Regions from separate parts of the Pseudomonas sp. 910_21 genome, predicted to be linked through region 2. Evidence: predicted binding sites of a transcription regulator. Region 2 holds the regulator's gene; each other region holds the start of a gene.
The links. The regulator sigma-54, encoded in region 2, starts transcription at its own class of promoters, with help from an activator protein. The targets are predictions, from matches to a motif close to ANTGGCATNNANNTTGCTNT.
Positions count from the first base shown of each region.

Region 1: the regulator sigma-54 is predicted to act here: its motif matches at 1,192-1,211, upstream of flgB (flagellar basal body rod protein FlgB).
Region 3: the regulator sigma-54 is predicted to act here: its motif matches at 2,765-2,784, upstream of FW796_RS24295 (CmpA/NrtA family ABC transporter substrate-binding protein).

Region 1 covers NZ_VXCY01000002.1:680,788-687,683, reverse strand. The annotation lists gene flgD (flagellar hook assembly protein FlgD) at 1-280, opposite strand, end outside; gene flgC (flagellar basal body rod protein FlgC) at 296-739, opposite strand; gene flgB (flagellar basal body rod protein FlgB) at 743-1,150, opposite strand; gene cheR (protein-glutamate O-methyltransferase CheR) at 1,403-2,230, opposite strand; gene FW796_RS08275 (chemotaxis protein CheV) at 2,275-3,207, opposite strand; gene flgA (flagellar basal body P-ring formation chaperone FlgA) at 3,283-4,044, shown strand; gene flgM (flagellar biosynthesis anti-sigma factor FlgM) at 4,196-4,513, shown strand; gene FW796_RS08260 (flagella synthesis protein FlgN) at 4,562-5,029, shown strand; gene FW796_RS08255 (flagellar brake protein) at 5,126-5,872, shown strand; gene FW796_RS08250 (MFS transporter) at 5,930-6,896, opposite strand, start outside.
Region 2 covers NZ_VXCY01000001.1:881,088-887,983, forward strand. The annotation lists gene FW796_RS04070 (ATP-binding cassette domain-containing protein) at 1-85, opposite strand, end outside; gene FW796_RS04075 (KpsF/GutQ family sugar-phosphate isomerase) at 350-1,324, shown strand; gene FW796_RS04080 (KdsC family phosphatase) at 1,324-1,848, shown strand; gene lptC (LPS export ABC transporter periplasmic protein LptC) at 1,858-2,430, shown strand; gene lptA (lipopolysaccharide transport periplasmic protein LptA) at 2,417-2,962, shown strand; gene lptB (LPS export ABC transporter ATP-binding protein) at 2,962-3,687, shown strand; gene FW796_RS04100 (RNA polymerase factor sigma-54) at 3,870-5,363, shown strand; gene hpf (ribosome hibernation-promoting factor, HPF/YfiA family) at 5,489-5,794, shown strand; gene ptsN (PTS IIA-like nitrogen regulatory protein PtsN) at 5,807-6,271, shown strand; gene rapZ (RNase adapter RapZ) at 6,274-6,896, shown strand, end outside.
Region 3 covers NZ_VXCY01000008.1:180,132-187,027, forward strand. The annotation lists gene FW796_RS24285 (nitrate/nitrite transporter) at 1-493, opposite strand, end outside; gene FW796_RS24290 (ANTAR domain-containing response regulator) at 843-1,418, opposite strand; gene FW796_RS24295 (CmpA/NrtA family ABC transporter substrate-binding protein) at 1,434-2,645, opposite strand; gene FW796_RS24300 (quinone-dependent dihydroorotate dehydrogenase) at 2,875-3,897, shown strand; gene rmf (ribosome modulation factor) at 4,029-4,244, opposite strand; gene rlmKL (bifunctional 23S rRNA (guanine(2069)-N(7))-methyltransferase RlmK/23S rRNA (guanine(2445)-N(2))-methyltransferase RlmL) at 4,790-6,896, shown strand, end outside.

The DNA of each region.
Region 1 (6,896 bases), on a different contig from region 2:
AGTTCACCGAGGTATTAAGGGTCGTGATCCCTTCCAGGGTAGAGAACTGCGCCAACTGGGCAACGAACGCACTGTTGTCCTGAGGATCCAGCGGGTTCTGGTTGTTCAGCTGGGTCACCAACAACTTGAGAAACGCGTCCTTGCCCAGGGCCTGCTTACCGGTGGTGCTGTTCGTCGCTGCCGCCAGGCCGTCGGCGCTGGTGGTGTTCGCGGTCTTCTTCGACGAGTTGGCCAGTACATCCTTAAGGGATGGGCCGCTGGTGGTATCCGTAACGCTCATTGGCTTCGCCCCTTATCACTGACCCAGGGTCAGGACCTTCTGCATCATGGTTTTGGCGGTGTTCATCATTTCAGCGTTGGTCTGGAACGAGCGACTGGCGGAAATCATGTCGGCCATTTCTTCCACCACGTTGACGTTGGGGTAGTAGACGTAACCTTTGGCATCCGCAGCCGGGTGGTTCGGTTCGTAGCGAGCTTCCAGATTGCTCTGGTCTTCCACTACACCCAGCACCTGTACGCCTTGGCCTGCAGCGTCCTGGTTCTGGAACAGCGAATCGCTGCCACCGCTCTGGGCGCCCTGAAACATGGTGGCAAACACCGGGTGACGAGCGCGGTAAGTCTGGTCGATGCTCGACGACACGCTCTCGGCGTTGGCGATGTTACTGGCGACGGTGTTCAGACGAGTGGTCTGAGCGCTCATGCCACTACCGGCAATATTGAAAACACTGGCAAGGGACATGGATTACTCTCCGCGCAGGGCTGCAACCAGCCCTTTGAATTTGCTGTTGAGCAGCGTGAAGCTGGCTTGGAAGTCCACCGAGTTCTGTGCGTAGCTCGATTGCTCCAACTGAGCATCCACGGTGTTCTGGTCGATCGAAGGTTGCATCGGCGTGCGATACAGCAGCGACTCGTCGCCACTGCCAAGGCCCTGGGCTTCGATATGCCGGGTATTGGTCATGTTCAGCGCGAAGCTGCCGTTCTTGGCCTTGTCGTTCTGCTCGGCGAGCACAGCGGAGAAGTCCAGGTCCCGAGCCTTGTAGTTCGGGGTGTCGGCGTTGGCGATGTTGTTGGCCAGCACTTCGGCACGCTTGGCGCGAAAGCCAAGAGCTTGTTCGTGAATACCGAGCGCTTTATCGAAGCTGATGCTCATGTCGGAAACCTTTGGGTGACCTGATTTTTCGTAACCTTGACTTAGCAAGCTACGTGCCAAGTCAAAGAGCCCCGTAAATCAAGGGCTCTACGGCAGCGGCAAGGCGGCAATGCCAGAAAAGCGGCAATGGATTTCCGCGAAACGCCGGCAAAGCGGCAATCGAGCTGCCGCTTTTAGCCCAGCCACCCGATAAAATGACGCCCACAAAAAAGGAGGCCCTGAGGCCTCCTTTTTTATTGCCGCAACAATCGATCACTTCGCCTGGTAGATGATCCCCGGGCTGCATTGCACCATCTGATAATGATCCGGCAGACCATTGAGCGCTTCGGAAGCGCCCAGGAACAGGTAACCGCCAGGCTTCAGAGTGCTGTGAATGCGCATCAGGATGTCCTTCTTGACCTCGGCCGAGAAGTAGATCAGCACATTGCGACAGAACACGATGTCGAACTTGCCTAGGCTGGCGTAGCTGTCCAGCAGGTTGAACGAGCGAAACTCCACCCGACTCTTGATCGGTGCCTTGACTACCCAGCGCCCCGGCCCTTTAGGGTCGAAGTAGCGCTGCAGGCGCTCGGCCGACAAACCACGGCCAATGGCCAGGCTATCGTATTCGCCGGTCTTACAGTTATTGAGCATGGTCCCGGACAGATCGGTAGCAACAATCTGCACCCCCATCTTTAACTGGCCCATGTTGCTGCGCTCGAACTCATCGATGGACATCGACAAAGAATAGGGTTCCTGCCCAGACGAGCATGCCGCCGACCAGATCCGCAGGCGCTGATTGGGGCTGGCCTTGATGGCCTCGGGAAGCACCTTGTTCTTCAACACTTCGAAGGGATAGGTGTCACGAAACCACAAGGTTTCGTTGGTCGTCATCGCATCCACCACCATCTCGCGCAATCCGCTGCGCGGCTGGGTCTGAATCCGCTGAACCAGCTCACCCAAGGTTTTGATGCCTTGCTGCTCCATCAGTTTGTTGAGACGGCTCGAGACGAGATATTGCTTGTTTTCCCCGAGCAAAATACCACAGGCTTTTTCCAGGAAGACCCGGAACTGTTCAAAATCCAAATTACCCGTAGACAATGCTGCCGCCTCTTAAATCTTATGTTCGCCAGGGGCTGATGCCCTCAGCTGTGGTCTGCTGCTTTGATCCGGTCGACTACCCGGGATGCCAGGTCATCAGGACGGAACTTGGCAAGGAAGTCATCGGCACCGACCTTCTTCACCATCGCCTGATTGAACACCCCTGACAACGAAGTATGCAGGATGATATGCAGCTTTTGCATGCGTGGATCGCTACGTATCTCGGCCGTGAGGGTGTAACCGTCCATTTCGGGCATCTCGATGTCGGAAATCATCATGAGGAATTCCTCTTCCGGCTTCTTGCCCTCATCCACCAGCTTGCGCAGGTAGTCCAGCGCCTGCCGGCCATCGTTCAGCGCCACCACCTCGACACCCACAGTCTGCAGGCAGCGAGTAACCTGTTTACGCGCCACTGACGAGTCGTCAACGGTCAGCACTCGCAGGGATACAGCCTTGTGCTGAGTTTCGACGTCCACCACGCCCACCGAGATCGACTCGGAAGTGGGGGCGACTTCCGCCAAAACCTTTTCAACGTCGATGATCTCGACCAACTGGTTGTCCACCCGAGTTACCGCCGTCAGGTAGTGATCGCGACCAGTCCCTTTGGGCGGCGGATGGATCTCTTCCCAGTTCATATTGACGATACGCTCCACCGAGCGCACCAAAAACCCCTGGGTCTTGGTGTTGTACTCAGTGATGATGACGAACGGATTGCTTTGATCCTGCAACCCACCCGAACCTGTGGCCATTGCCAGATCCAGGATCGGAATGGTCGCCCCTCGAATATTCGCGACACCGCACACCACAGGGTTGGATTTGGGCATCAGGGTCAGCTTGGGGCATTGCAGCACCTCGCGAACCTTGAATACGTTGATCCCGTAGAGTTGCTCGCCGTCCAGACGGAACAGCAGCAACTCCAGGCGATTCTGCCCAACCAATTGCGTGCGCTGGTTTACCGAATCCATTACACCAGCCATGCCCAGACTCCCCAAAGCTTTAAGATCCGACGCACGCTCATCACTAAACGGCACGGCGCTTGCTTTTTAACTGTTATGAACGCCAAAACGACATTTTTCCGACGCCTGACATCCCCCTACCGCGCATTGCTTTGTGGGTTGTCGGCGCTGTGTATCCTAAACCCTGGCGGCCCTGCCGTTGCTGATTCGGTCACCCTGCCTGATCTACTTATCGGCGTCACTCAAGGGTTTCTTGAATTCACGGTAGAAGACTACCTGGCCACCAGTCAAACGGAAGGACGCTACGAAATCCAAGTCAACCAATTGGATCCGCGTATGCGCATGCCCGCCTGCGACAAGGAATTGACAGCGAGCCTGGAAAGTCCAGCACAGCCGCTGGGACGGGTCACGGTCAAGGTACGCTGCGAAGGCGCCTCCCCCTGGACCGTATTCGTGCCAGCCCAGGTCAAGCTGTTTCGCGAAGTGGTCACCACTTCACGCCCACTCAAGCGCGCCGGGATCATCGAGCCGGAAGACGTGGTGTTGCGTGAGAGAGATATCAGCCTGAACAATCAGGGCTACCTGACCTCCGTGGACCAGGCCATTGGTCAGAAACTTGTCCGACCAATGGTCGCCGACCAGCTCATTACCCTGGGGCACCTGGAACAGGCTGAAGTGGTGCGCAAGGGCGATCAGGTGGTGATTTCGGCACGTAGCGGCACCCTGAACGTGCGGATGCCGGGGGAGGCACTGTCCAATGGCGGCATGAGCGAGCAGATCCGGGTCAAGAACCTAAACTCGCAGCGAGTGATCAAGGCGCGCATCACCGCACCGGGGCAGGTGGAAGTGGCAATGTAGATAACTGGCGCTCGACTCGCTCGTTCCCTAAACTGTGGCCGATAAAGGGTCGCAGATACCTGCGCTGGCTTGTCGACAATCGAGCCTAAAGTTTTTCAGGGTATGGCCGAAAACATGGCAAGCGTCCAAATACCCAGAGGTTTTCTTCATCATGGTCATCGACTTCAGCCGTTTAAACAGCTCCCCTTCACTGACAGGCAGTACGCGTACCAGCGCCAGCAAGGAAACCGGTGATGCCGGCAAATCCGCTCCGCTGACGACTGCAGCCGAGACCAGCAAAAGCGGGGAATCGGTACACCTCAGCAATGAGGCTCAACAGTTGCAGAAAATCACCGACAAGCTGCGCGATCAGCCTGCTGTCGACAAGGCCCGAGTGGCCGAGTTGAAGCAAGCCATTGCCGATGGCAGCTATAAGGTCGACAGCAACCGTATAGCCAGCAAACTGCTCAACTTCGAAGCCCAGCGCTAGCCACAGGCTTGCGCCAGGCTTTTGGACGCTTAATCCCCAAGGCCAGCCATGCACGACACCAATTTACTGCAACTGATCAATGACGACCTTGCTCCAGCTCAACAACTGCTGGAGCTGCTCAGAGCCGAATCCATTGCCCTGCACGGCCGCGACATGCCGTTGCTGGAGGATATCCTGGCGCAGAAGCAGGCCCTGGTCATATTGCTGGAACAGCATGGCCGTAAGCGCACAGAGATCCTTGCCAGCCTGAACCTGCCGAGCAATCGTGCAGGCCTCGAGCAACTGGCCAGTCACTCCAGCCTGGGCGACCAACTGCTCGAGCAGGGCAATCTGCTGACCCAGTTGCTCGCCGACTGCCAGGCCACCAACGAACTCAATGGCCGTTCGATCCAGATTCAACAGGCCACCACCGCCAACCAGTTGAAAATCCTCAACGGCGGTGAACCCCCAGCACTTTATGACGCCCGCGGCTCTACCTCTATGCTTGCGAAGCCCCGCCCACTCAGTCAGGCTTAAGCCCCAAAAATGAGTGCGCGCTACCAAGCCGTGAAACATACTGGCAAAATGCCAGATCCTGCGTGTAGTTGTATTTTGTCTGGAGATTGATGAACCGTGTTCAACGCCTCAAACGCGGAAGATGCTCCGCAGCCACCTAAGGTGTTCACCACTGCGTTGGAAATTTCCTCCAACCTGCGGCTGCTGCAAGAGAGCCACGACCCGCTGATCATCACTTTCCATGAGCGCAGTCAGCGCTTCCAGAGCTACCTCGTGGAAGTGGACCGCGACAGCAACATGATTGCCCTTGATGAAATGATCCCTCGCGACGGTGAGCGATTCATGCTGGCAGGCGAGCCATTTCGCGTTGAAGGCTTTCATGAAGGCGTGCGCATCGCCTGGGAAAGCAACGGCCTGCCGACCCTCGATGAGTCCAATGGCGGGCGCTGCTACCGGACCACGCTGCCGGACGAAGTGGTTTACCACCAGCGCCGCAACGCCTTCCGGGCTGCACTCAAGCTGGCGCAACTGGTCGACATCGAACTCAGCGGCGAAAAACTCAAGTCCCCTCTGACCGGCAAGCTGCTGGATATTTCCGCTACCGGCTGCAAGTTGCGCTTCGACGGCGATATCTCTTCGCGCCTGCAACTGGGTCAGGTGTACGAGCGCTTTATTGCCGCCCTGCCCTTCGGCAGCATGACCGCCCCGGTCGAACTGCGTTACCTGCATCACGAGGAGCGTATCGACACCACCTTCGCCGGCGTGCGCTTTCACAACATGAGCGGCCTGGTGCAGCGTCAGGTAGAGCGCTTCGTCTATCAGTTGCAGCGTGAAGCGCGGCGCTTCGACAAAGACGACCTCTGAACCCCACGCATCAATGAAAACGGGCAGTGCCTTGCGGCAACTGCCCGTTTTTCGTTTCTAGGGTCGAGCCCCACTCAGATGATCCCGAGCACAATCGTCGGGCGACGCCTCATCCGACGCTTCCGGCGTCTCAGGCTCCGCTGCAGGCACAGCATCCGGAGCGGGCGTGGTCTGCATCTGATCCTGCACCACCTGCTCATCCACCCGTGGATCGAGAGCCGCCACCAGAGGTGAGCTGGACATGCTGTCCGGCATGGCGACGTGATGCAGCGGCGCATCATCCACCTGATGCAGATTGGTCACCGCCTTCGGCCGGATCCTCCAGACCAGGACCAGGGCAAAGAAACTGAAGAAGGCATACAGCATCTGACTGCCGAACAACTTCATCAGCACTCCGGCCGCCAACGGACCGATGCTCGCCCCCACGCCATACGTCACCAACAGCATCGCCGTCAGCGACACTCGACGATCACTTTCCACGTGGTCATTGGAGAAAGCCACCGCCAGCGGATAGAGGCAGAACTGCACCAGGGAACAAAGGAACCCGAGAATAAAGAGCATCTCCAGGGGAACCGACGGCAGGATCGCCAGAGGCAGGGCCACCACCGCCAGGAACAGTGCGAAACAGCGAATCAGCAACGCCCGATCATAGCGATCGGACAACCAGCCCAATGGCCACTGCACCACCAGACCGGCAAAAATACAGCTCCCCATGAACAGACCGACCTGCTCGGTACTCAAGCCCTGCTGCGACGCATAGAGCGGCGCAAGGCCATAGAACGAACCCACGATCAACCCCGACCCCAGCACGGTACTCAGAGACTGGGGTACTCGCTTGATAAAGAAGCGCGGCTCCATCGGCGCCGGATGCAAAGGCGCCGGGTGAATACGCCGGGTCATGGCCACCGGCACCAGGCACAGGGCAAAGCACAGGGCCACCAGCATCAATAGTTCCAACCCCAGGGCCGGGTGCATGACCAGAATCAACTGCCCCAGCACTAACCCCAGGTAAGAGGCGATCATG
Region 2 (6,896 bases):
TATCCACGTTATTGAAAATGCTGCGCGTACCGCGCTTGAAGGACAATCCCTTCAGCTCGACCGCGTAGGCGTTATCGGCACTCATCTAAACTCCTTGCGATGCAGCCTATCACTCGGACGCTTGGCTCCCTGCCGGGAGTACGTGCCCCTGGGCAGGCCGAACTGGCGGCGAACTATATCACTGCTGATACGGAGCCCCCAAGGCCGAAGCCGTGAACGTTCAGGTCCAAGACAGGCATAATCGGATGAATCCCAATACCAGCCGGATAAAGGCTGACGAACTTGCGTGAGGGATTTGTTCATTACCGCTATAATCGCCGCCTTTTCATCGGGCTATACGATTTCAGACATGAGCCAATCCAGCGACCTGATTCAGTCAGCACAACGCACCATCCGCCTCGAACTTCAGGCAGTAGAAGGCTTGCTGCCCCATATCGACGCAGATTTCGTACGCGCTTGCGAGATGATTCTGGCCAGCAAAGGCCGAGTGGTAGTGGTCGGCATGGGCAAATCCGGGCACATCGGCAACAAGATCGCCGCCACCCTGGCCAGCACCGGCACCACGGCTTTCTTTGTCCACCCGGCCGAAGCCAGTCATGGCGACATGGGCATGATCACTCGCGACGACGTGATCCTGGCCCTCTCCAACTCCGGCTCCACCAACGAAATCGTCACCCTGCTGCCCTTGATCAAGCGTCTGGGCATCCAGTTGATCAGCCTTACCGGCAACCCTGAGTCGCCGCTGGCCAAGGCCGCGGACGTCAACCTCAATGTGCATGTCGAGCATGAGGCCTGCCCGCTGAACCTGGCCCCTACCTCCTCTACCACAGCTGCCTTGGTGATGGGCGATGCCCTGGCCGTGGCCCTGCTGGAAGCCCGCGGCTTCACCGCCGAAGACTTCGCCTTCTCCCATCCGGGAGGTGCCCTGGGCCGCCGCCTGCTGCTCAAGGTAGAGAATGTGATGCACGAAGGCACTGAGCTGCCGCAGGTGCAACGGGGCACCCTACTCAAGGACGCGCTCATGGAGATGACCCGCAAGGGCCTGGGCATGACCGTGATCCTGGAGGCCGATGGCCGCCTGGCCGGGATCTTCACCGACGGCGACCTGCGCCGCACCCTGGATCGTGCCATCGATATCCATCACGCCACCATCGACTCGGTCATGACCCCTCACGGCAAGACTGCACGTGCCGATATGCTGGCAGCCGAAGCACTGAAGATCATGGAAGACCATAAAATCAGCGCCCTGGTGGTGGTGAACAAGGAAGACCGTCCGATCGGCGCCTTGAACATGCACGATCTGCTGCGCGCGGGAGTGATGTAATGAGTACCGACCTGCTGCAACGCGGTAAAAACATCAAGCTGGCGGTTTTCGACGTCGACGGCGTACTGACCGACGGTCGCCTGTACTTCCTTGAAGACGGCAGCGAGTTCAAGACCTTCAATACCCTCGACGGCCAGGGCATCAAGATGCTCATGGCCGCCGGAGTGCAGACAGCGATCATCAGCGGGCGCAAGACTCCAGTAGTGGAACGCCGGGCCAAGAACCTGGGGATCCCCCACCTGTACCAGGGTCGTGAAGACAAGCTGGTGGTGCTGGACGAACTTCTTGCCCAACTGGGCCTAAGCTATGAACAGGTCGCCTATCTGGGCGACGACCTGCCCGACCTGCCGGTGATCCGCCGTGTCGGTCTGGGCATGGCGGTGGCCAACGCAGCCGGCTTTGTCCGCGAGCACGCCCACGGCACCACCGTAGCCCGCGGCGGCGAAGGCGCTGCCCGGGAGTTCTGCGAGCTGATCCTGCAAGCCCAGGACCGCCTTGAAGCAGCCAACGCCGCTTACCTATAGAGCCCACCCATGCTGAGTAAAAAGATTCGCAACATCCTGATATTCGGGATCATCGCCCTGCTGTTCGCGGCGGTCGGTTACTGGAACATCAGCCCAGAGCGCTTCCTCGACAAGCCGGTAGTGCAGGTCGACGAGAACGCCATCGACTATTACGTGATCAACGCCCGCAGCGTGCAGTACCTGCCTGACGGCAAGCTGCAGTACGAAATGACCTCGGACAAAGTGGAGCACGTCAAGGCCAGCGAAGTGACGCTGCTGACCAAACCGGACCTGCAGATGTACCGCGGCACCACTTTCCCCTGGCACGTCCAGAGCGAGCGAGGCGAAGTCAATCCGGACGGCACCGAGGTCGAACTGATCGATTCGGTACGGGTTTCCCGCACCGATGAGCACAACCGCAACCTGCTGATCACCACCAGCCGCATGACAGTATTCCCGCAGAAGCAATATGCGCAGACCGAGCAAGCCGTTAGAATCGACGGCGCCGGCGGCGTGACTACGGCCAAGGGAATGAAAGCGTATTTGAAAGACGGCAGGATGAACCTGCTATCGAACGTAAGAGGACAGTATGAGGCTCGTTAAAACCCTCCCTATTTTGCTCAGTCTGGGCGCAGCACTGGGAAGCGTGAGCGCCTGGGCTCTGCCGAACGATAGCCAACAGCCGATCCGCATCCAGGCCGACGACGCCCAGTTGGACGACAAGAACGGCGTGGCCACCTACAAGGGCGATGTGATCATCACCCAGGGTTCGATGAAGATCACCGGCAACACCGTGACCATCACCCGAGCCAAGAGCGGCGAAATCGACGTAGTGACGTCGGTGGGCAACCTCGCCTACTTCGAGCAGTTGCAGAAGCAGACCGACCCGAAACCGGTTCAGGCCTACGCTGTGACCATCCAGTACCACGCTCAGCAGAATCGCATCGTGCTGATCGACAAGGCCAAGGTCATCAACGACGGCAACACCACCGAAGGCGAGAAGATCGTCTACGACACCGTCAAGCAAGTGGCTAACGCCGGTCGCGCCAATGGCAGCTCGGTCACCGCACCACGTCCGCGGATCGACATGGTCATCCAGCCGAAAAAGAAAACCGACGAGCAAAAGGCCCAGTAATGGCAACTCTGAAAGCTCAGCACCTGGCCAAGAGCTACAAGAGCCGCCAGGTCGTGCGTGATGTCAGCCTGTCCATCGACAGCGGCCAGATCGTCGGCCTGCTCGGCCCCAACGGCGCCGGCAAGACCACCTGCTTCTACATGATCGTCGGCCTGGTCCAGGCCGATCAGGGCCGCGTCCTGATCGACGACCTGGATGTCAGCCACCAACCGATGCACGGTCGCGCTCGCGCCGGCATCGGCTACCTGCCCCAGGAAGCTTCGATCTTCCGCAAGCTGTCGGTGGCCGACAACATCATGGCCATCCTCGAGACCCGCAAGGAACTCGACAAGGCCGGCCGTCGCCAGGAACTGGAAAGCCTGCTGCAGGAATTCCACATCAATCACATCCGCGACAACCTTGGCATGAGCCTGTCCGGTGGTGAACGCCGCCGCGTGGAAATCGCCCGCGCCCTGGCCACTGCCCCCAAGTTCATCCTGCTGGACGAACCCTTTGCCGGCGTGGACCCGATCTCGGTCGGCGATATCAAGCAGATCATCCACCACCTGAAGGCCAAGGGCATTGGGGTGCTGATCACCGACCACAACGTCCGCGAAACCCTGGACATCTGTGAAACCGCCTATATCGTCAATGACGGGCAACTGATCGCCGAAGGCGACTCCGAGACCATCCTGGCCAACGAACTGGTCAAGGAAGTCTACCTGGGCCATGAGTTCCGCCTGTAAAGGCTGAGGTGTCGGGCTAGATGCCAGAGCGCCAGGAACAATAAATCCCTACAAATTTTATTGTTACAGCGCTCTAGGCAAACACTTCAGTTTCAGGCATATAATTTGCTTATGTTTGGCGCTCCGGCGCCCTGTAGTGGATGGCGCATGTGCGCCGGCAAATAAGGTGTTAAGCCCCTGCCATGAAACCATCGCTAGTCCTGAGAATGGGCCAGCAGCTGACGATGACACCGCAGCTGCAACAGGCCATCCGCCTGCTCCAATTGTCGACCCTGGACCTGCAACAGGAAATCCAGGAAGCCCTGGAGTCCAACCCGATGCTCGAACGCCAGGAAGATGGCGAAGACTTCGACAACAGCGACCCCTTGGCCGACAACACAGAGTCCAAACCCAACACCGAGATCCAGGAACCCTCCTACCAGGAAACCGCCCCCACGGTGGATAACCTCGAGGAAGGCGAATGGAACGAACGCATCCCCAACGAACTGCCGGTGGACACCGCCTGGGAAGACGTCTACCAGACCAGCGCCAGCAGCCTGCCCAGCAGCGATGACGATGAGTGGGACTTCACCACTCGCACATCGGCCGGCGAGAGCCTGCAAAGCCACCTGCTCTGGCAACTGAACCTGGCGCCGATGTCGGATACCGACCGCCTGATCGCCGTGACCCTGATCGATTGCATCAACAATCAGGGCTACCTGGACGAGACCCTTGAAGAAATTCTCGAGGCCTTCGATCCGGAATTGGACATCGAACTGGACGAGATCGAAGCCGTCCTGCACCGCATCCAGCAATTCGAGCCGGCCGGCATCGGCGCCCGCAACCTGGGCGAATGCCTCCTGCTGCAACTGCGCCAACTGCCAGCGAAAACTCCCTGGCTGAGCGAAGCCCAGCGCCTGGTCAGTGACTACATCGACCTCCTGGGCAGTCGCGACTACAGCCAGCTGATGCGCCGCATGAAGCTCAAGGAAGACGAACTGCGTCAGGTCATCGAACTGGTGCAGAGCCTCAACCCGCGCCCGGGCTCACAGATCGAATCCAGCGAAGCCGAATACGTGGTCCCGGACGTCATCGTGCGCAAGGACAACGAGCGCTGGCTGGTGGAATTGAATCAGGAGTCCGTGCCACGCCTGCGGGTCAACGCACAGTACGCCGGCTTTGTTCGCCGCGCCGACACCAGTGCCGACAACACCTTCATGCGCAATCAGTTGCAGGAAGCTCGCTGGTTCATCAAGAGCCTGCAGAGCCGCAACGAAACCCTGATGAAAGTCGCCACTCAGATCGTCGAGCACCAACGGGGCTTCCTGGAGTACGGCGATGAAGCCATGAAACCTCTGGTTCTGCACGACATCGCCGAAGCTGTGGGCATGCACGAATCGACCATTTCCCGTGTGACCACGCAAAAATTCATGCATACCCCCCGGGGCATATATGAACTGAAATACTTTTTCTCCAGCCACGTCAGCACCTCCGAAGGCGGCGAATGCTCGTCCACGGCGATCCGCGCGATCATCAAAAAACTGGTGGCTGCGGAAAATCAGAAAAAGCCGTTGAGTGACAGCAAGATCGCTGGTTTACTGGAGGCACAAGGCATTCAGGTAGCCCGTCGTACCGTCGCCAAGTACCGCGAATCCCTTGGGATCGCGCCTTCCAGCGAACGGAAGCGGTTGATGTAGCCGCCGGGCTGGCCACAGCGTTTCAGAGTGTGTTTGAAACAGGTCGAAAGTCGGTTTCAAACGCGGTCTAGGTGGCAGGCAACCCAGCCTGCCGCGTTATGCACTGGCAACGAAGGAGAAGCTGTATGCAAGTCAACATCAGTGGACACCAACTCGAAGTGACTGAACCTCTGCGCGCTTACATCGGCGAGAAACTCGACCGGCTGGAGCGGCACTTCGACAAGATTACCAATGTGCAGGTCACCATGGCTGTAGAGAAGCTGAAGCAGAAAATCGAAGCCACCCTGCACATCCACGGTGGGGAGGTCGTCGCCAATGCAGAACATGACGATATGTATGCCGCAATTGACCTGCTCACGGACAAGCTTGACCGCCAACTGAAAAAGCATAAGGAAAAGCAACTCCACCTTCTCCAAGGCACGGGTCGCTAACACTCCCCTCCCATGATCCGACTTGAAAGCATCCTGACCCCCGGCCGTTCCTTGGTGAACGTGCCGGGCGGCAGTAAAAAACGCGCCCTCGAACAAATTGCCAACCTGATCAGCCGCGAAGTGCCTGATCTGGAGATGCAGGATGTCTTCGAGAGCCTGATCGCCCGTGAAAAACTCGGTTCCACCGGTTTTGGCAACGGCATCGCCATTCCCCACTGCCGCCTCAAAGGCTGCGAGTCGCCTATCAGTGCGCTGATGCACCTGGACGCTCCAATCGACTTCGACGCCATCGACGGTGCCCCTGTGGATCTGCTGTTCGTCCTCCTGGTTCCGGAAGCCGCTACCGACGCACACCTGGAACTGCTCCGGCAGATCGCCAGCATGCTCGATCGCAAGGAAGTCCGTGACCGACTGCGCAGTGCCACCAGCAATGAAGCCTTGTATCAGGTTGTCCTGGACGAGCAAAACGGTCAGTAATCATGCGCTTGATCATTGTCAGCGGCCGCTCCGGCTCAGGTAAAAGCACCGCCCTCGATGTTCTTGAGGACCACGGCTACTACTGCATCGACAACCTTCCCGCCGGCTTGCTGCCCGAGCTGGCCGAGCGCGCGTTGATTCACACGGAACTGGCACAACCTCTGGTGGCGGTTTCCATCGACGCCCGAAACCTGCCCAGCCATCTGTCGCGCTTCCCCGAGTTGCTGGAAGAAGTACGCAGCCGGCATATCCAGTGCGACGTGCTCTATCTGGACGCCGACGAGGAAACCCTGCTCAAGCGCTTCTCGGAAACCCGGCGGCGTCACCCGCTGAGCAGTGCCAATCGCTCGCTGGCCGAAGCCATCCACGATGAAACCCAGCTGCTGGGCCCCATCGTCGATCTGGCCGACCTCAAGGTCAACACCACCAATCTGAACCTCTACCAACTGCGGGACACCATCAAGCTGCGCCTGCTGAACCAACCCGAACCCGGGACTGCGTTCCTGGTGGAGTCTTTCGGTTTCAAGCGCGGCATGCCGGTGGACGCCGATCTGGTATTCGACGTGCGCTGCCTGCCCAATCCGTATTGGAAGCCCGAACTACGCGCCCAATCCGGGCTGGACGC
Region 3 (6,896 bases), on a different contig from region 2:
AACCGAAAGCCGCCGCCAGCACCGGAGCGATCAGTGCGGCGAACACGGTGCCGGAGTTGCCGGCACCGGCGATGCCCATGGCCTTGCCCTGGTGTTGTGGCGGATACCACTGCGACGCCAGGGGCAGGGCTACGGCGAAGGAGGCGCCGGCCATGCCGAGGAATACCCCCAGTAGCAGCGCTTGCTCATAGCTGTGGATGCCCAGCTTCCAGGCGCCGAACAAGGCGCCGATGACGATGACCTGGCCGATCAGGCCAGCGGTCTTGGGCGACAGACGATCGGCCAGCAGGCCCATGATGAAGCGCAGTACCGCGCCGGCAAGGATCGGCGTGGCCACCATCAGCCCGCGTTGCTGGGTGCTCAGGTGCAGGTCGGCGGCGATCTGCACCGCCAGGGGCCCCAGCAGGTACCAGACCATGAAGCTCAGGTCGAAATACAGAAAGGCCGCGAACAGGGTCGGGGTGTGGCCGGATTTCCAGAAGCTTGAATTCATCGCGCACCTCAGCTGATAAGAATCGTTGGAGTCGTCATGAGCTTGCAGGTGGAGCGCCGCCACGGCCGCGCCACCGACCCCGGTCAATGGGGCCAAAACGAAAAAACGTCGGCACCCGGCTCGTTGAGGGCGAGCAGGGTGCGCGACGTCTTTGTCGTAGGTGGGGCAACCGCCGTTGGTTACCGTTGTGGATCTGATAGCAAGAGCCGCGCCAACCCCGGTCGACACCGGCGGCAGGAACTGGCTCAGGAGCTGGCTGTGGAGCTGGCTTGCCAGCGAAGACGTCCTCAAGACTGGCCCAAGGTTCATACGCCTGTTCGCCGGCAAGCCGGCTCCTACGGGGCGGGGGTCAGCCCAGCAGTTCCTGCATGGCGATGATCTGTTCCGCGACCTGGATCAGCTTCTGTTGTTTGCTCATGGCCTGGCGGCGCATCAGGGTGTAGGCCTGTTCTTCGTCGCAGTCTTTCATCTTCATCAACAGGCCCTTGGCCAGCTCGATGCGCTTGCGTTCGGCCAGTTGCTGGTCCCGGGCCTGGAGTTGCGCGCGCAGGGCCTGGTCGCTTTCAAAACGTGCCATGGCCACGTCGAGAATCGGTTGCAGGCGCTGGACCTGGATGCCCTCGACGATGTAGGCGCTGACCCCGGACTTGATCGCCTGGCGCATCACCCCCGGATCGTGTTCATCGGTGAACATCACGATGGGTCGTGGTTGATCGCGGCTGACCAGCACCACTTGCTCCATGACATCGCGGCTGGGTGACTCGGTATCGATCAGGATCACGTCCGGACGCACCGTTTCGACGCGGCCCGGCAGGTCGATGGTCAGGCCGGATTCGTCAATCACCTCGAAACCGGCTTCGCTGAGGGCGGCCTTGAGCCTTCCGACTTTTTTCGCGGTGTCGTTGATCAGCAGGATACGCAGCATGTTCGCGGGCTCCGGTCAGCGCTGGGCAACAAGGGGAGGGGTGTCGTTCAGCGCATGCAGGCGGAAGCTGCGGGCATAGGCGGCAGGCTGAGAACCGTCCCACACCTTGCCATCGATCAACTGGCTGCTGCGCATGTCCTGGCCCCAGGCGGCGATGCCCAGCGCGGTGGCGGCTTCGCGGTACAGCTCAAGCTGCTGCACCTGGCGAGCGACGCCCAGGTAATCCGGGTCCTCACGCAGCAGGCCCCAGCGCCGGAACTGGGTCATGAACCACATGCCGTCGGACAGGTAGGGCAGGTTGACGGCGCCATGGTGGTGAAAGCGCAGGGCGTGGGGGTCCTGCCAGCGATTGCCCAGGCCGTCGGCGTAATCCCCCAGCAGCCGCGGCTCGATGCAGTCCAGCGGTGCATTCAGGTAATCGGCGGCGCTCAGCAACTGGGCAGTGCTGCGGCGGTTTTCCGGGCTTTGCTCGATAAAGCGGCTGGCTTCGAGAATCGCCATCACCAGGACCCGGGCGGTGTTGGGGTATTGCTCGACGAAGGCACGGGTGCAGCCAAGGACTTTTTCCGGGTGATCCGGCCAAATCGCCTGGCTGGTGGCCAGGGTGAAGCCCTGATCCTGCTGCACTGCACTGGCGCTCCAGGGTTCGCCGACGCAGAACCCGTCGATGCGCCCGGCCTGCAGATGAGCCACCATCTGCGGCGGCGGCACCACCACGCTGTCGACATCCTGCAGCGGGTGGATACCCTGGCTGGCCAGCCAGTAGTACAGCCACATGGCGTGGGTACCGGTGGGGAAGGTCTGGGCGAAGGTCAGTCGTGCCCGGCTTTGGTGCACATGGCGGTCCAATGCATCAGGGCTGGTCACCTTGAGGGCCTGCAGTTCCCGGGACAGGTTGATGCTCTGGCCGTTCTGGTTCAGGCCCATGAGCACGGCCATGTCGCAGGCATGGGTCCCGCCGATGCCCAGGTGCACGGCGTAGATCAGGCCGTACAGACTGTGGGCTGCGTCCAGTTCGCCGCTCACCAGCTTGTCCCGCAGCCCGGCCCAGGAGCTCTGGCGCTTGAGGTTCAGGGTCAGCCCGTAGGGCTGGGCAAAGCCCTGGGTGGCGGCGACCACCACTGAAGCGCAATCGGTCAGGGCCATGAAGCCCAGGTTGATGGCGGACTTTTCCGGGGCGTCGCTGCCGTTGACCCAGGCCAGCGCGGAGTTGGGGTGTTCAGTCATGGCTTGGCACCTTGCATAAAAAAGCGTCGTACCCACTGGTCAGGCAAAGCCCGTGCGGGTGACGACGCCGTTGTCCTTGAACCTGGACCGCCATTGGCGCAGGTCTGATGAAGCAAGTGGGTGCAAGGCATATGCCATTGCCGGGGATTTCATTCTGCGCCTCGCCTGCAAGCCCCAGGCGCGGCTATAATCGGCGCCTTATTCGCCGCCAACCGAGTTCATCCCGCCCATGTATACCCTGGCCCGCCAGCTGTTGTTCAAACTCTCCCCGGAAACCTCCCACGATCTGTCCCTGGACCTGATCGGTGCGGGCGGGCGTTTGGGCCTTAACGGTCTGTTGTGCAAGGCGCCGGCGCAGTTGCCGGTGCAGGTCATGGGCCTGGAGTTTCCGAATCCGGTGGGTCTGGCTGCCGGTCTGGACAAGAACGGCGCCGCCATCGACGGCTTCGCTCAACTGGGCTTTGGCTTCGTCGAAATCGGCACCGTCACCCCGCGTCCGCAGCCGGGCAACCCCAAGCCGCGGATCTTCCGTCTGCCTCAGGCCGAAGCCATCATCAACCGCATGGGCTTCAACAATCTTGGGGTCGATAATCTGCTGGCGCGGGTCGCTGCCTCCCAATACAAGGGCGTGCTGGGGATCAATATCGGCAAGAACTTCGACACGCCGGTAGAGCGAGCGGTGGATGACTACCTGATCTGCCTGGACAAGGTCTATGCCCATGCCAGCTATGTCACGGTCAATGTCAGCTCGCCCAACACCCCGGGCTTGCGCAGCCTGCAGTTCGGCGAGTCCCTCAAGCAGCTGCTGGCGGCTTTGAGCCAGCGCCAGCAGGAATTGGCCGCAATCCACGGCAAGCGTGTGCCGCTGGCCATCAAGATTGCCCCGGACATGAGCGACGAGGAAACCTTGGAAGTGGCCCGCGCCCTGCTGGAAACCGGCATGGACGCAGTGATCGCCACCAACACTACCCTGAGCCGTGAAGGCGTCGAAGGCATGGAGTATGGCGACGAGGCGGGCGGTCTATCCGGCGCGCCGGTGCGAGACAAGAGCACCCATACGGTCAAGGTACTGGCGACTGAGCTGGCCGGCCGTTTACCGATCATTGCCGTGGGCGGCATCACTGAAGGCAAGCACGCGGCTGAGAAGATCGCCGCGGGCGCCAGCCTGGTGCAGCTGTATTCGGGCTTCATCTATAAGGGGCCGGCGTTGATTCGCGAGTCGGTGGATGCTATCGCGGCCATGGGCCGATAAGAACGGGCGCAAGCGCGGGCATAAAAAAGGGCTCCTCGAAGGAGCCCCTGGGCCGAAGCCCGCCGCCCGGATGGGGCGTGCGTGGTTAAGTCGTCATCTATTCAAGTTTTAGGTGTCGGAATGTGCCCTGATCAGCCGACAGCGCGAAGTTCGTTGAGTCTGTGGATGCCCGCAGTGCCTGTCATACCGTCCCAGTTGTCGCCGCGTCCTTCTCGCCAGCCGTTAATCCAGGCTTGGCGTACCGACGGTAGAGTAAATGGGCAAAGCTCACGGGACTTGCCATTAACGCCATACTGATATCCGCGTAAAAATGCTCTTTCCAACGGATCACGCTTTAGTCTTCTCATAGGGTGTTTCCCTCACTTGTTGACTGTCTTATGTCCCGTCGACCTTCTTCTGAGGTCGGGCAGATTGTCTCTGCCGTTGGTGCTCGCTGCCGGCGTCGCGAGCCTTGATGTTGACGCCATTGCGGCGCCAACCTGTGTTGAGTTCTAACCAATAGGTCACAGCAAGTGAATGATCGTTTTGTCATAAGGACGTAACGAAAATGCTGTCCAGGCCATAAGCCGGGGCGGGTTTTTTAGCCTGTTTGTCAGGCAAAGCCCGCTGTGATCAGCCTCTCACTAGATGATGAGGTTAATGCTTTAGTGAGAATGTCGAACGGTTGCACTCAACTACTATTCGACGAAGGGTCGACTTATGTCATTTTGTTGCCCTGACTTTTTATCTGTCCCGGCCTCTAAGCTCTTTTGCCTTGCAAGAAAGCCTGCCTGCCGGGGTGGGACGGCACAGTTTCGTGCCACACGAGCGCTCTTGAAGAAAAGCGCTTGATTGAAAACCGAACGGGCGATGCGTTGTCCGTTCACTTATTGCTAAAGGCCCTGGTACTCCCATGTCGGATCGTTACGAACTCTTCCTCACCTGTCCCAAAGGCCTTGAAGGCCTGCTGATCGAGGAAGCCGTCGGGCTTGGCCTTGAGCAAGCGCGTGAGCACACTTCTGCCGTGCGCGGCATGGCTGACATGGAGACGGCCTATCGGTTGTGTCTGTGGTCGCGCTTGGCCAACCGGGTGCTGCTGGTCCTCAAGCGCTTTCCAATGAAGGACGCCGAGGACCTCTACCACGGTGTGCTGGATGTCGACTGGCAAGACCATATGCTGGCCGATGGCACCCTGGCGGTGGAGTTCAGCGGTCACGGTTCAGGCATCGACAACACCCACTTCGGCGCCCTTAAGGTCAAGGACGCCATTGTCGACAAGCTGCGCACACCTACTGGTGAGCGTCCTTCGGTGGACAAGCTCAATCCGGACTTGCGCATCCACCTGCGCCTGGATCGCGGTGAAGCCATCCTGTCCCTGGATCTTTCCGGCCACAGCCTGCACCAGCGCGGCTACCGCCTGCAGCAAGGCGCCGCGCCGCTCAAGGAAAACCTGGCGGCGGCGATCCTGATCCGCTCCGGCTGGCCACGTATCGCCGCGCAAGGCGGAGCACTGGCTGACCCGATGTGCGGTGTCGGCACCTTCCTGGTGGAAGCGGCGATGATTGCCGCGGACATTGCCCCCAACCTCAAGCGCGAGCAGTGGGGCTTTACCGCCTGGCTCGGCCATGTGCCGGCGCTGTGGCGCAAACTGCACGATGAAGCACTGGCTCGGGCCCAGGCCGGCTTGGCCAAGCCACCGCTGTGGATTCGCGGCTACGAGGCCGATCCACGATTGATCCAGCCGGGTCGCAACAACGTCGAGCGCGCCGGTCTCAGCGACTGGATCAAGATCTACCAGGGCGAAGTGGGCACGTTCGAGCCGCGCCCGGACCAGAACCAGAAAGGGCTGGTGATCTGCAACCCGCCCTACGGCGAGCGCCTGGGTGATGAAGCCAGCCTGCTTTACCTCTACCAGAACCTCGGCGAGCGCCTGCGTCAGGCCTGCCTGAACTGGGAAGCGGCGGTGTTCACCGGCGCCCCGGACCTGGGCAAGCGCATGGGCATTCGCAGCCACAAGCAGTACTCGTTCTGGAACGGCGCCTTGCCGTGCAAGCTGCTGCTGATCAAGGTGCTGCCGGATCAGTTCGTCACCGGCGAGCGTCGCACTGCCGAGCAGCGTCAGGTGGAACGCGAGCAGGCCCAGGCCGCTGCTGACGAAGCGCCAGTGCGCCAGTACAACAAGAACGGCAACCCGATCAAGCCGGCTCCGACCCCGGCTCCGGTGGTCGAGCAGGCCCGCCTGAGCGAGGGCGGGCAGATGTTTGCCAACCGTCTGCAAAAGAACCTCAAGCTGCTGGGCAAGTGGGCCAAGCGCGAAGGTGTCGAGTGCTACCGGGTCTATGACGCCGACATGCCGGAATACTCCCTGGCCATCGACCTGTATCAGGACTGGGTGCACGTTCAGGAGTACGCGGCGCCCAAGTCGGTGGACCCGGAGAAGGCCCAGGCGCGTCTGTTCGATGCCCTGGCGGCGATTCCCCAGGCATTGAACGTGGACAAGAGCCGGGTGGTGATCAAGCGTCGCGAGCGTCAGAGCGGCACCAAGCAATACGTGCGCCAGAGCGCCCAGGGCCAGTTCACCGAAGTCCGCGAAGGCGGAGTCAAGCTGCTGGTGAACCTGACCGACTACCTGGATACCGGGCTGTTTCTCGATCATCGGCCGATGCGCATGCGCATTCAGAAAGAGGCTGCCGGCAAGCGTTTCCTCAACCTGTTCTGCTACACCGCCACCGCCAGTGTGCACGCGGCCAAGGGCGGAGCCCGCAGCACCACCAGTGTCGACCTGTCGAAAACCTACCTGGACTGGGCGCGACGCAACTTCTCCCTCAACGGTTTCTCCGACAAGAACCGTCTGGAGCAGGGCGATGTGATGGCCTGGCTGGACAGCTGCCGTGACGAGTTCGACCTGATCTTCATCGATCCGCCGACCTTCTCCAACTCCAAGCGCATGGAAGGGGTGTTCGACGTCCAGCGTGACCAGGTGCAGTTGCTGGACCTGGCCATGGCCCGCCTGGCCCCGG